DNA from 2 places in the Rhizobium sp. P2_G9 genome. Region 1 is predicted to be linked to the other one. Evidence: riboswitches for the same ligand, from Rfam matches in the RefSeq annotation. Region 1 holds a riboswitch; the other holds the start of a gene.

What was found. A riboswitch is a leader RNA that binds a small molecule or an ion and turns the genes downstream of it on or off. The one in region 1 is predicted to bind S-adenosylmethionine.
Region 2: it holds a riboswitch for S-adenosylmethionine, as region 1 does, so the genes downstream of both, metA (homoserine O-acetyltransferase MetA) here and AC1DYF_RS12610 (O-succinylhomoserine sulfhydrylase) in region 1, are expected to answer to the same signal.

Annotation. Positions count from the first base shown of each region.
Region 1 covers NZ_JBFUFK010000013.1:22,755-29,215, reverse strand. Annotated here, with positions in the region: gene AC1DYF_RS12615 (IlvD/Edd family dehydratase) at 1-1,520, opposite strand, end outside; gene AC1DYF_RS12610 (O-succinylhomoserine sulfhydrylase) at 1,820-3,004, opposite strand; SAM riboswitch at 3,053-3,131, opposite strand; gene AC1DYF_RS12605 (2'-deoxycytidine 5'-triphosphate deaminase) at 3,202-4,293, shown strand; gene AC1DYF_RS12600 (glutathione S-transferase family protein) at 4,385-5,068, opposite strand; gene AC1DYF_RS12595 (RNA polymerase subunit sigma-70) at 5,335-6,390, shown strand; gene AC1DYF_RS12590 (hypothetical protein) at 6,423-6,461, opposite strand, start outside.
Region 2 covers NZ_JBFUFK010000021.1:13,729-20,189, forward strand. Annotated here, with positions in the region: gene ubiG (bifunctional 2-polyprenyl-6-hydroxyphenol methylase/3-demethylubiquinol 3-O-methyltransferase UbiG) at 1-308, opposite strand, end outside; gene AC1DYF_RS18400 (vWA domain-containing protein) at 352-1,539, opposite strand; gene metA (homoserine O-acetyltransferase MetA) at 1,543-2,490, opposite strand; SAM riboswitch at 2,534-2,611, opposite strand; gene AC1DYF_RS18410 (AAA family ATPase) at 2,691-3,533, opposite strand; gene AC1DYF_RS18415 (hypothetical protein) at 3,654-3,905, opposite strand; gene AC1DYF_RS18420 (HpcH/HpaI aldolase/citrate lyase family protein) at 4,049-4,930, shown strand; gene AC1DYF_RS18425 (DUF1737 domain-containing protein) at 4,927-5,133, shown strand; gene AC1DYF_RS18430 (hypothetical protein) at 5,203-5,649, opposite strand; gene AC1DYF_RS18435 (antibiotic biosynthesis monooxygenase family protein) at 5,669-6,037, opposite strand; gene AC1DYF_RS18440 (MarR family winged helix-turn-helix transcriptional regulator) at 6,146-6,461, shown strand, end outside.

The sequences.
Region 1 (6,461 bases):
CTTTCCGGTGAGGCGTTGAGGATCGACGGGCTGTCGGCGGTGCCCGACTGGCGACCGTCGCCGATGGTCGGCAGGCTCTTGATGCCGCGTTTGAGCAGATGATCCGGCGGCTGCATGTTGACCACTTCGGCCGAGCCCGGCCAGCCGATCGGGCCGGCGCCGCGGATGACCAGGATGGTGTTCTCGTCCACGCCGAGCGCCGGATCGTTGATCCTGGCGTGATAATCCTCCGAGCCGTCGAAGACGACGCATTTGCCCTCGAACACGCCTTCATGGCCGGGCTCCTGCAGGTAGCGGGCACGAAAATCCTCGGAGACGACGCTCATCTTCATGATCGCAAAATCGAACAGATTGCCCTTGAGCACGAGGAAGCCGGCACGCTCCTTGAGCGGATCGTTGAACGGGCGGATGACTTCGCGGTCTTTCGCCTCGCGTCCCCTGAGATTCTCGGCCATGGTTTTGCCGGTGACGGTGCGACAGTCGCCGTCGAGCTTGCCGGCCTGAAGCAGTTCCCACATCACGGCCGGCGTGCTGCCGGCGCGATGGAAGCGCTCGCCGAGATATTGACCGGCCGGCTGGACATTGGCGAGCAGCGGAATGTCATAGCCATGCACCTGCCAATCTTCGGGATAGAGTTTGACGCCCGCATGCTTGGCCATTGCTGCGAGATGCGGCTGCGCGTTGGTCGAACCGCCGATGGCCGTATTGGTGCGAATGGCGTTAAGGAAGGCCTCGCGGGTCAGGATATCGGACGGCTTCAGATCTTCGAAGACGATTTCGACAGCGCGGCGGCCGGTCCGATAGGCCATCTGGCCGCGCTCGCGATAGGCGGCTGGAATATTGCCGCAGCCGGTCAGCGACATGCCGAGCGCCTCGGCCAGCGCATTCATCGTCGAGGCCGTGCCCATGGTGTTGCAGTGGCCGATCGAAGGAGCCGAATCCATCGCCGCCTCGAGGAACTGCTGCTCGTTGATCTCACCGGCCGACAGCTTGCGGCGCGATCGCCAGAACACGGTGCCGGAACCGACGAGGTCACCTTCGTGCCAACCGTCGAGCATCGGCCCGCCGGAGAGCACGATCGCCGGAATATCGACGGTCGACGCCGCCATGATTGCCGAGGGCGTCGTCTTGTCGCAGCCGGTGGTCAGCACGACGCCGTCGAACGGATAGGAATAGAGCACTTCGACCAGGCCGAGATAGGCGAGATTGCGGTCGAGCGCCGCGGTCGGGCGCTTGCAGTTCTCGAACAGCGGATGGGTGGGAAATTCAATCGGAATGCCACCGGCATCGCGAATGCCGTCGCGGGTGCGCTTGGCCAGCTCGATATGGTGACGATTGCAGGGATTGATGTCGCTGCCCGATTGCGCGATGCCGATGATCGGTCTGCCGGAGCGCAGTTCCTCGGGCGTGATCCCCTGGTTCATGAAGCGCTCGAGATAGATCGCCGTCATGTCGATATGGTCAGGGTTGTCGAACCAGTCCTGGGAGCGGAGACGGCGTTTCGGCGTGGTGTCGGACATGGTGCGAATTCCTTGCGGCAGGCAATGGTCTGACAATTAGTAGCGCTGTCTGGGTTCTGACCACAAGGGGTGGATTGTTGGATCGCAGGCTCGGCGCACGTGATCACCCCCCTCTGTCCTGCCGGACATCTCCCCCTCAAGGGGGGAGATTGGATGAGGCGCTGCCTCGCACCAATCTTCTGTCGTATTCCGTGCACTCGACGCTAGTTTGAGCCAGGGAGCCGGCGTCTGGCCAATCTCCCCCCTTGAGGGGGRGATGCCCGGCAGGGCAGAGGGGGGGGCAGCCCCGGATCGCTGACTTACTTGATCTTCCCCAACGCCTGATCGAAATCCTCGATCAAATCCTCCACATCCTCGATACCGGCCGAATACCGCACCATGCCCGGCCCAATGCCAAGCTCGCCACGCGCATCCTCACTCAAATTCTTGTGCGTCGTCGTCGCCGGATGGGTGATCAGGCTCTTGGCGTCGCCGAGATTGTTGGAGATGCTGATGATATCGAGCGCGTTCTGGAAGGCGAAAGCCGCGCTCTTGCCGCCCTTCAGCTCGAAGGCGACCAGCGTCGAGCCGCCGGTCATCTGCCGGGCGATGATCTCGGCCTGCGGATGGTCCTTGCGACCGGGATAGATCACCTTGGAGACGGCGCTGTGATTGGCGAGGAAATCGGCGATCTTGGCGGCGTTTTCCGTCTGCTGGCGGACGCGCAGCGCCATGGTCTCCATGCCCTTGAGCAGCACCCAGGCATTGAAAGGCGACATGGCCGGGCCGGTATGGCGGAAATAGTCATGCAGGTTGGCGTCGATCCATTCCTTGCTCGACAGCACCACGCCGCCCAGCACGCGGCCCTGACCGTCGATATGCTTGGTGGCGGAGTAGACGACGACATGGGCGCCGAGTTCGAGCGGCTTCTGGAACAGCGGCGTGGCGAAGACATTGTCGACCACGACCTTGGCGCCGATCTGGTTGGCGAGCTTGGCGACGCCGGCAATATCGACCACTTCCAGCGTCGGATTGGTCGGGCTTTCGAGGAAGAACACCTTGGTGTTCGGCCGGATTGCCTTTTCCCAGTTCTCCAGATGCTTGCCGTCGATCAGCGTAAATTCGATGCCGTATTTCGGCGCCAGCGTCTCGACCACCCAGCGGCAGGAGCCGAACAGGGCGCGGGCCRCAAGAATATGGTCGCCGGCCTTGAGCTGGCAGAGGATCGCGGCAGAGACGGCGGCCATGCCGGACGCGGTGGCGCGCGCATCTTCCGCACCTTCGAGCAGGCACATGCGCTTTTCGAACATGTCATTGGTGGGGCTGCCGTAACGGGCATAGATGAAGCCGTCATCCTCGCCCTTGAAACGCGCCTCGGCGGCTTCGGAGGAATTGTAATAAAAGCCCTGCGTCAAAAAGATCGCTTCCGACATTTCACCGAACTGCGAGCGGAGCGTGCCGCCATGGACGAGTTTGGTTGCCGGACGCCAGTTCTTCTTGCTCATGTGCATCACCCTCAAAAACAAAAAACCGGCCGCATAAAGCAAGCCGGTTTCATCACGAACCCGGCCTTTTTAGCTACTTGTTTAACGTGGCTGCAAGCCGGCCGGCCAAATCACCACGGAATAACTGCGGCTTATCGCATCTGGTCGCTTGCGTCAATGTGGATGGGTTTCTATTGTCCGGCGAAAATGAGGGCAGAATGGCAGGCATATTGGCAGACCGCGCGATCAGGGCGCTTTGGGACGAAGGCCGGCTGAAGGCCGAGAAAGCATTGGACGTCGACCAGGTGCAGCCGGCGAGCCTCGATCTCCGGCTCGGCGCGCAGGCCTTCCGAGTCCGTGCTTCTTTCCTGCCCGGCCCGCACAAACGCGTCGCCGACAAGCTCGACCGGCTGAAGCTGCATGTCGTCGATCTCAGCCAAGGTGCGGTGCTGGAAACCGGCTGCGTCTATATCGTGCCGCTGCTCGAAAGCCTGGAATTGCCGGAAGTGCTGTCGGCCTCGACCAACCCCAAGAGTTCGACCGGCCGGCTCGACATCTTCACCCGCGTGATCACCGACTATTCACAGGAATTCGACAAGATCCCGGCCGGTTACAAGGGGCCGCTCTATCTCGAAATCTCGCCGAAGACGTTTCCGGTCATCGTGCGCAAGGGCTCGCGCCTGTCGCAGGTGCGCTTTCGCGACGGCCAGTCGCTGCTGCAGGAAGGCGAGATGCTGGCGCTGCATCTGGCCGAAACCCTGGTCGCCAGCGAAACACCTGTTATCGCCGGCTCGTCGATTGCCCTTTCCATCGATCTCAAGGGCACCGGACCGGACGGCCTGGTCGGCTATCGCGGCAAGCGCCATTCGGCCGTCATCGACGTCGACGTCAAGGCAGCACACGATGTCTACGATTTCTGGGAACCGCTCTATAGCCGCGGCGCCAACGAGTTGATCCTCGACCCAGACGAATTCTATATCCTCGTCTCGCGCGAAGCCGTCCACGTGCCGCCGCTCTATGCAGCCGAAATGGTGCCCTTCGATCCCCTGGTGGGCGAGTTCCGGGTGCATTATGCCGGCTTCTTCGACCCCGGCTTCGGCCACGCACAGGCCGGCGGCTCCGGCTCTCGCGCCGTGCTGGAAGTGCGCAGCCACGACGTGCCCTTCATCCTCGACCACGGCCAGATCATCGGCCGCCTGGTCTACGAGCGCATGCGCGAACTGCCGCAGGCACTTTACGGCGCAGGTCTGGGCTCAAACTACCAGGCGCAGGGGCTGAAGCTCTCGAAGCATTTTCGCGCGCACGAGTGAGCGGCAAAATCCCGGCGGACAAGAGCCCGCCGGAATGGTTTTGCGCGGCAGGGCGACGCGTTGCGCTTTGCCCTATCCCGGCGATCGCACTTCACGCCGCTTCGAGCGCCCGCAAGCTGCTCGGCAGATTGAGCTCGACGGGGATTGTGGCAACCATGCTCGGATGCGCCACCATCCGTTCGAGCCAATCGAACAGCCCCATGCCTTCCAGCATGGCGCGGACCTCCGGCACGCCGGAGATCAAGTGCAGTTGCGGGGCCAACAGCAGGTCGGCCAGCGACAGTGCATCCCCGCCAAAAAATGGCTTCTTCCCCAGTAGACAATCCAATGCCGTTAGACAGACTTGCGTCACGGGCAAAGCCTCGGCCACCACTGCCTCGTCTGGAGTAAGGCCCATCAAGGCCGGACGTACCACCCGCTGCGCGCCGATCGGCCGAACCGACTGCGTGAACATATAGCAGTCGTGGATGCCCATGGCCTGGCTCATTTGCCCGAGGGCTTTTGGTTCGGTGGGCTGCAACGGCTGCTCGGGAAAGCGCGCGTCGAGATAACGCAGGATCGCCTGGGTCTCGTAGATCCTGAAATCGCCGTGATCGAGCACGGGAACCCGGCCGAATGGATGAAGCTTGAGGTGTTCAGGGCTTCCCAGACCACCGGCGGCAGGCCGCAGTTCAAGACGCCGATGCCGATAAGGCACGCCCTTGATCTCGAGTGCCATCGCGACGCTGCGAACATAGGGGCTGAAGGAGATTCCGTGGACAATAATGTCAGTCATGACCWGTCTTTCCTTTTGCTATGGTGGGCTCTGCCGCAATTGGCGGGGCCCTGCTGGACAAGACGACGGCGCGAGCGGAAATTCATCGCGCGGCAGGCCTTCAGCGGCATCCGCGAAGAAAAAGGCGCTTCGCGGCGAATTCTTCATTTCGGGCGATGAATTGGCGCTCTGCAATTCGTCCAATGGAGCGGAGATATCTCTTTCGAAGGGTGAGCGAAGATCATGCAGGCTAGAGCGATGACCATAATCGACGCAGAGGCGGTCTTATGAGCTCACTGAATGTGCAAAGCGGAAGCGCTCAGCCAGAGGGGCAAGCCGAGGCCGACAGCTCGACAACCGTCGAGCGTGCCGCCTTCGACCAGCTCACACGTGAGCGACAGAAGGAAATCAGGCTGCATTGCTACAGGATCATGGGATCGCTGGCGGACGCCGAGGACATCGCGCAGGAGACTTTTGCGCGTGCCTGGCGCTCGCGCAAGGACCTGGCCGATCAGGCGCATGCGCGGCCATGGCTCTACCGCATCGCGACCAATGCCTGTCTTGACGCGCTCAGGCGGCACAAGCGCGAGCGGCGCCTCTGGGGCGACCCGGTTCCGAAACGCATCCACGATTTCGCTGGACTGGGCGTGCCGGATCTCGATATCGCCTGGCTTGAGCCTATGCCGGAGCCCGCACTCTCGCTGATAGCGGACGAAGCGCCGAACCCGCATGCAAGTTACGAACTGGCGGAATCCGTGCGCCTGGCCTTTCTGGCTTGCGTGCAATTGCTGCCCGCGCGGCAACGGGCAATCTTCCTGTTGTTCGAAGTCCTCGGCTGGAGCGCCGCCGACGTCGCCTCGGCCTTCGCCATCACCCCACAGGCGGCCAATAGCGGGCTGCAGCGGGCACGCCGCGCCTTCGATGCCGCTTATCGACACGAGCCGAAATGGGCTGCCGCCAGCGATGTGGACCAGCAAATGGCAGAGCGCTACGCCGCGGCCCTCGAGAACCGCGACCTCGATGCCTTCGTGTCCTTGCTGCGCGCCGACGCGACGCTGCGCATGCCGCCCTGGCGGACATGGCTCAGCGGCAGCGATGTGCTCAGGGTGTTCATGCAGCAGGCTTTGGAGCGTTGGAGCGACTATCGCGGGCAAGTGCTGCAATCCAACGGCCGGAGCGCCGTCGCACTCTACGTTCGCGCAAACGAGGACGAGCCCTGGCGTCCCCACTCCCTCAACGTTCTCGAGGTTTCCGAAGGCGCCATCTCATCGATCGTGGCCTTTGTAGGACCATTGGCGCCTTCAATCTTCTCCAATGCAGGCCTTCCCATGCATCCCCGATGAATTGCTCATCCAGGTTAAGTTTGGCTTTGATCTCAGGAGCCAAAAATCCCAGCGAATGCCGCCGATGCAAA
Region 2 (6,461 bases), on a different contig from region 1:
CGGGCGATGGCAATGTTCTTTTCCGACGCGTCGGCACCCAGCACATTGGCGCCCATGCGGGCAATCGGCTCGGAGAGCAGGCCGCCACCGCAGCCGATATCGAGCACCCGCAGCCCTTCGAGCGGCCTATGCGATTTCGGATCTCGGCCGAATTTTTCCGATACCTTGTCGCGGATATAGGCAAGCCGCACAGGGTTGAACTTGTGCAGCGGCTTGAATTTTCCCGTCGGGCTCCACCACTCCGCCGCCATGGCCGAGAAAAGGTCGACTTGCGACTGGTCTATGCTGGTCTTGGCGGCTTCGGTCATTGTCATGCTCCCTTTCGGCACGACCTATATAGGGTCGATCGCCCTATCGCGACAATTCTTTTGCCGCGGCTTCCAGCCCGCCAAGCGTCAGCGGATACATTTTGCCCCCGAACAGGCTGCGGATCATGCCGATCGAATGCGTATGGCCCCAATAGCTCTCCGCCACCGGATTCAACCAGACCCATTTGCGGAAATGACCGGTGATGCGGTTGAGCCAGACCGCGCCCGGCTCCTTGTTCCAATGCTCGACCGAGCCGCCGGCCATGCTGATCTCATAAGGGCTCATCGACGCATCGCCGGCAAAGATCACCTTATAGTCGGGACCATAGGTGCGGATCACGTCTTCCGTCGGGATCATCGACGACTTGCGCCTGAGATTGTCCTTCCAGACACCTTCATAGAGGCAATTGTGGAAATAGAAATATTCGAGCTGACGGAATTCCGCCCGCGCCGCCGAAAACAGTTCTTCAGCGATCTTCAGGTGATCGTCCATCGAGCCGCCGATGTCGAAGAACATCAGGAGCTTCACCCGATTGCGACGCTCGGGCCGCGTCTGCACGTCCAGCCACCCATGCTCGGCTGTCGCGCGAATTGTGTTGTCGAGGTCGAGCTCGTCGTCGGCGCCATCGCGCACCCAGCGGCGCAACCGCTTCAATGCGACTTTGATGTTGCGCGTGCCAAGCTCGACCGAATCGTCGAGATTTTTGAAATTACGCTCGTCCCAGACTTTCACCGCGCGCCGATGACGCGATTCCGGTTGGCCGATACGGACACCTTCGGGATTATAGCCATAGGCGCCAAAGGGCGAGGTGCCGCCGGTGCCGATCCACTTATTACCGCCCTGATGACGGCCCGTCTGTTCGGCGAGCCGCTGCTTCAGCGTCTCCATCAGTTTTTCGAAGCCGCCAAGGCTTTCGACCAGCCGCTTCTCTTCCTCGCTCAGATGTTTTTCCGCGAGCCGCATCAGCCATTCGACGGGGATTTCGGCGATGTCGACGATCTCGGTCGCACCCGAGACCGCCGAAACACCCTTGAAATAGTGCGCGAAAACCTGGTCGAAACGGTCGATGAACCGCTCGTCTTTCACCAATGATGCCCGCGCCAGATAGTAGAAAGCCTCGACATCGTAGTCTGCGATATGTGCTTCCATCCCCTCCATCAGCGTCAAAAATTCCCGGAGCGTCACCGGGACCTTTGCTGCCTTGAGTTCGAGGAAGAAGGGGAGGAACATCGCCTATGCCACCCTGCGCTCTTGCAGCCGCTCCTCTTCGCCGATCTTTTCCAGCACGAACGGCGTCGTCTGGTAGACCTGGTTGATCCAGTTGCCGAACAACAGATGCGCATGGCTGCGCCAGCGGTTCAGCGGAATCTGGGTCTCGTCATTGTGCGGGAAATAATTCGCCGGCATCTTGATCGGCACGCCGGCCGACTGGTCGCGGAAATATTCGTCGGCCAACGAGGTCGAGTCATATTCGACATGATTGAACATATAGAGCCGGTTGCCCTTCTTCTCGGCGATGAGGCAGAGGCCGGTATCGGCCGAGGTCATCAGCACTTCGAGACCCGATCCCGGGTCGATGTCCTTGCGCAGCACCTCGGTCCAACGCGATACCGGCACGGCGAAATCGTCGGAGAAACCGAGCAGATAGGGCGAGGTCGGGTTGAGATTGCGGTGCTGATAGACCCCGAAAGCCTTTTCCGACAGCGTATATTTCGGCACATTGTGGAAGTGATAGACCGCCGCCATCGCGCCCCAACAAATGTTGAGCGTCGAATGGACATTGGTCGTCGTCCATTCAAAAATCTGCGTCAGCTCGTCCCAATAAGTGACGTCCTCATAATCCAGCATCTCGACCGGCGCGCCAGTGATGATGAAGCCGTCGAACTTGCGATCCTTCACCTCGTCCCAGGTCTTGTAGAAGGACAGCAGATGTTCTTCCGACGTGTTCTTGGACTTGTGTCCGCCGATGCGCACCAGCGTCAGCTCGACCTGCAGCGGCGAGGCGCCGACCAGCCGGGCGATCTGGATCTCGGTCTTGATCTTGTTGGGCATGAGATTGAGCAGGCCGATCTGCAACGGACGGATATCCTGCCGGATGGCGACGGAATCGGTCATCACCGAAACGCCTTCGGACAGCAGGGTCTGGAATGCAGGCAATTGATCAGGAATCTTGATCGGCATCGGGGAACTCCATAACACCGGCTCGAAATACAATTCGCCGGTCCCCGTATACGCGGTGGCCCATTTAGCGAGTTGTTTAACGTGGCTGCAAGCCGGCCGGCAAATCACCACGGTCTTTCTCTTATACCGGGTGAGGGAAAATATCAATCGGGTGGAAAGCAGGCGGTTACGGACGCGAAGCTTGCTTAGGGCACCGCGCCCTATCGCATCTCCCTGCGCGCCATGAAGGCCAGGCGTTCGAAGAGATGCACATCCTGCTCGTTCTTCAGCAGCGCGCCGTGCAGTTTGGGCAGTGCGTTCTTGTCGCTCGCGGCCAGCGTCTCCGGTTCGACATCGTCGGCGACCAGCAAACGGATCCAATCGAGTGCTTCCGAGGTCGAGGGCTTCTTCTTCAGCCCAGGCGTCTCGCGGATCTCGAAGAAGCGGGTCAGCGCCTGCGACAACAGCCGCTGCTTGATGCCGGGATAATGCACCTCGACAATCCGGCCTAGCATCTCGGCGTCGGGGAAGCGGATATAGTGGAAGAAACAGCGGCGCAGGAAGGCGTCCGGCAGTTCTTTCTCATTGTTGGAGGTAATGATGACGATCGGCCGCACCTTGGCCCGGACCATCTTGCCGGTCTCGTAGACATGGAACTCCATGCGGTCGAGTTCCTGCAGCAGGTCGTTGGGGAATTCGATGTCCGCCTTGTCGATCTCGTCGATCAGAAGAACGATTTTCTCGTCGGCTTCGAAGGCATCCCAGAGTTTGCCGCGGCGGATATAGTTGGAAATGTCATGCACGCGCTCATCGCCCAGCTGACTGTCACGCAGGCGCGAGACGGCGTCATATTCGTAAAGCCCCTGCTGCGCCTTGGTGGTGGACTTGATGTTCCATTCGATCAGCTTCAACCCAAGACCGGCCGCCACCTGCCGCGCCAGTTCCGTCTTGCCGGTACCCGGTTCGCCCTTGACCAGAAGCGGCCGCTCCAGCCGGATCGCGGCGTTGACAGCGATCATCAGGTCCTTGTCGGCGATATAGTGCTCGGTACCGGTAAACTGCATGCGGCCTGCTCTTCGGGAAATGCGCGGTGACGATACTGTCGGAGGAAATTCAGGGCAACAAAAAAGGCGGAACGAATCGTCCGCCTTCCGATCGGCCAAGGCTCACGCCCGGCCGCCTCATCACATGTCGATAATCGTGCCCTTGCCGTCGTTCCAGACGCGCATCTGGTCCTGTTCGCGGCGTGTCCGTGCGCGGGCATAGGCACGCACCGGCGCCGGTTTGTCCGAGAGCAGGCTCGACAGCCACTGGCCGAGCAGCAGCACCGAAACCGCGCCGGCAATCGCCAGGCCGATCGAAGCGGTAAACAGCGCGGCCACGGCCACGAAGGTCAGGCCGGCGAGTGTCAGTAGAAAAGAACGTACACTTCTCATGGCAACCACCATTTTTTAACATTTTTAATGTGGGGCAGTTTCCCCTCAAATGCAAGGCATACCTCGATACAGAGTTTCACATATTCTTGAAATAAGGCGAAAGTCGCGCCATAACGGCTCCAAAACAATGCTATGACCCGAAAATGACACTGCTGCACCGCTCCATCCTCAGCCTGCCCGCTTCCAACGAAAGAGCCATCGCCAAACTGCCGTCGCTGGCGATGGACGGGGTGATCCTAGACCTTGAGGACTCTGTCGCCGAGAGCGCCAAGGAAGACGGGCGCCGCAACATCCGCAATTTCCTCGCCGAAAGGCCGCTGAGGGATCGCGAGATCATCATCCGCGTCAATGACATCTCATCGCCGCACTATACGGACGACCTCAGCCTGGTCATGGATTGCCAGCCGGATGCCGTGCTGCTGCCCAAGGTCAAGACGGCAGACGATATCCTCGAACTCGCCGGCGTCCTTGCCGATAGCGAAGCACCGGAGAGCCTGCGCATCTGGGCGATGATGGAGACACCGCTCGCCATCCTCAATGCGGGACCGATCGCCGAAACCGGCAGGACAGCCGGCGGTCGGCTTGATTGCCTCGTGGTCGGCCTCAACGATCTCCGGAAAGACACGGGCGTCCCGCCGGACCCGGAACGCCGCTTCGTCATGCCCTGGCTGATGCAGACAGTGCTCGCCGCCGGCGCCTTCGGGCTGACGGTGCTCGATTCCGTCTCCAATGATTTCCGCGACCTTGCCCCCTTCGAGGCCGAATGCGCCCAAGGCCGCGCCATGGGCTTCGACGGCAAGATGCTGATCCATCCGGCGCAGATCGAGGCAGCCAACCGGCATTTCCGGCCGTCGCCTGAAGAAGTCGCGGAAGCGGAAGCAATCATCGCCGCCTTCTCCAGCCCCGAAGCTGCGGGGCTGAATGCCACATCGATCGACGGCAAGATGGTCGAGCGGCTGCATTACCAACAAGCCCTGGCGCTGATGGCCAGGGTCGAGGCAATCAAAGCAAGGACAAACGCATGAAACTCTACCGCTTCCTCACCGGCCCGGACGACGCTTCCTTCTGCCACAAGGTCTCCGCTGCGCTCAACAAAGGCTGGGTATTAGAGGGGTCGCCGACCTATGCCTATAATGCCGACACCAAGCTGATGATGGCTGGACAGGCTGTGGTGAAAGAGGTTGTGGGGAAGGACTATGATCCGGAGATGAAGCTTTCGGAGCAATAGAGCCTATCGAACGGCCGGCTCCCGATCAGCCGTTCACCATCGCGAAACAGCCCATCGCGACGATCCGGATCAAGCCGGCCGGCGGCGGAGCCGGCCCTTCATCTTCAGGCCATCGCGCATGTTAAGCCCAAGCAGGACGATGTTCGTGGCACCAGCCAAGAGTTCGATCGTCTGGACCGCATAAAAGGCAGGGTCGAATTGCGCGGCTTGCGCCTTCGATGCAAGGAAGAGCGCCGCCGGAATAAGGATCAAGGCACCATTGAGCACAATCAACGGCATGCGTCGGACTTTGACGCCGACCAGCCCGGCTTGCCGACCCTTGGCGAGGGCAAAGCCCGTGCCTCCGACCGCCGCCATTGCCGGAACCAGGATGAGGAAACCCCAGGGCAGGGCTGTCTTGACGGTGATAATATCGGCCTCGGAACCGAACAACTCACTGACCGCGGTCGACAGCCAGAAAATCACAATCGTCAGTAGCGCGATTGCGCCCGCAATCGGGTGGATGAGCTTGGTCATAGTGCCCACAACCTTTTGATCAGGCGACGCAGATGCCGGGAACCGCAGCCTTTTGGAACAGGTGGGGAGAGGCCTTGGCCGAAGCCGGATAGGCTGAGAGTTTTGCCCTGAACTCCGGACTGGTGAAGGCAGCACGAAAATCGGCCGTCGATTGCCAGACAGCATTGTTGAGATAGGTCGGGCTCGGGCCGATCGCGCGATGCAATTGCGTCGAGATGAAGCCGGGCTGCCGCTTCATCAGCGCTGCATCATCCTGCCAGGCCAGCAGGAAAGCTTGTTCATCTGCCGCATCGAGAGTGAAGACATTGACGAGCACGACGTTGGTCGCTTCGACCTCTAACTGGCGGTCGATCGGGAAGGCTGGGTCGAGGGGATGCATTTGAGACATGGGATCTCCGTTCGCTATGGCATTATGATGTCAATCGGGTATGATGAGTACATAGATAATTGACATTATAATGTCAATTGGATTTCTTGATGACAATTGGACAATGTGATGCGAACGCCCGCAAGCGATGCCTTGACCGCCCTTATTCTCTCCCTCTTCCGGGCCAACAATCTCACTTTGACCTGGGGTGACAGGCTTGTTGCACCACTTGGGCTGACCAGCGCCCGCTGGCAGATCCTCGGCGCCATCTCGGCCACAGAGCGTCCACAACCCGTTGCCTGGCTCGCGCGTGACCTCGGCGCCAACCGCCAGAACGTCCAGCGCATCGTCAATGATCTGGCAGAGGAGGGGTTGGTCGCGTTCGAGCCCAATCCGCATCATCGGCGGGCGCAGCTCGTCGTGCTGACGGAGAAGGGGCGGCAGA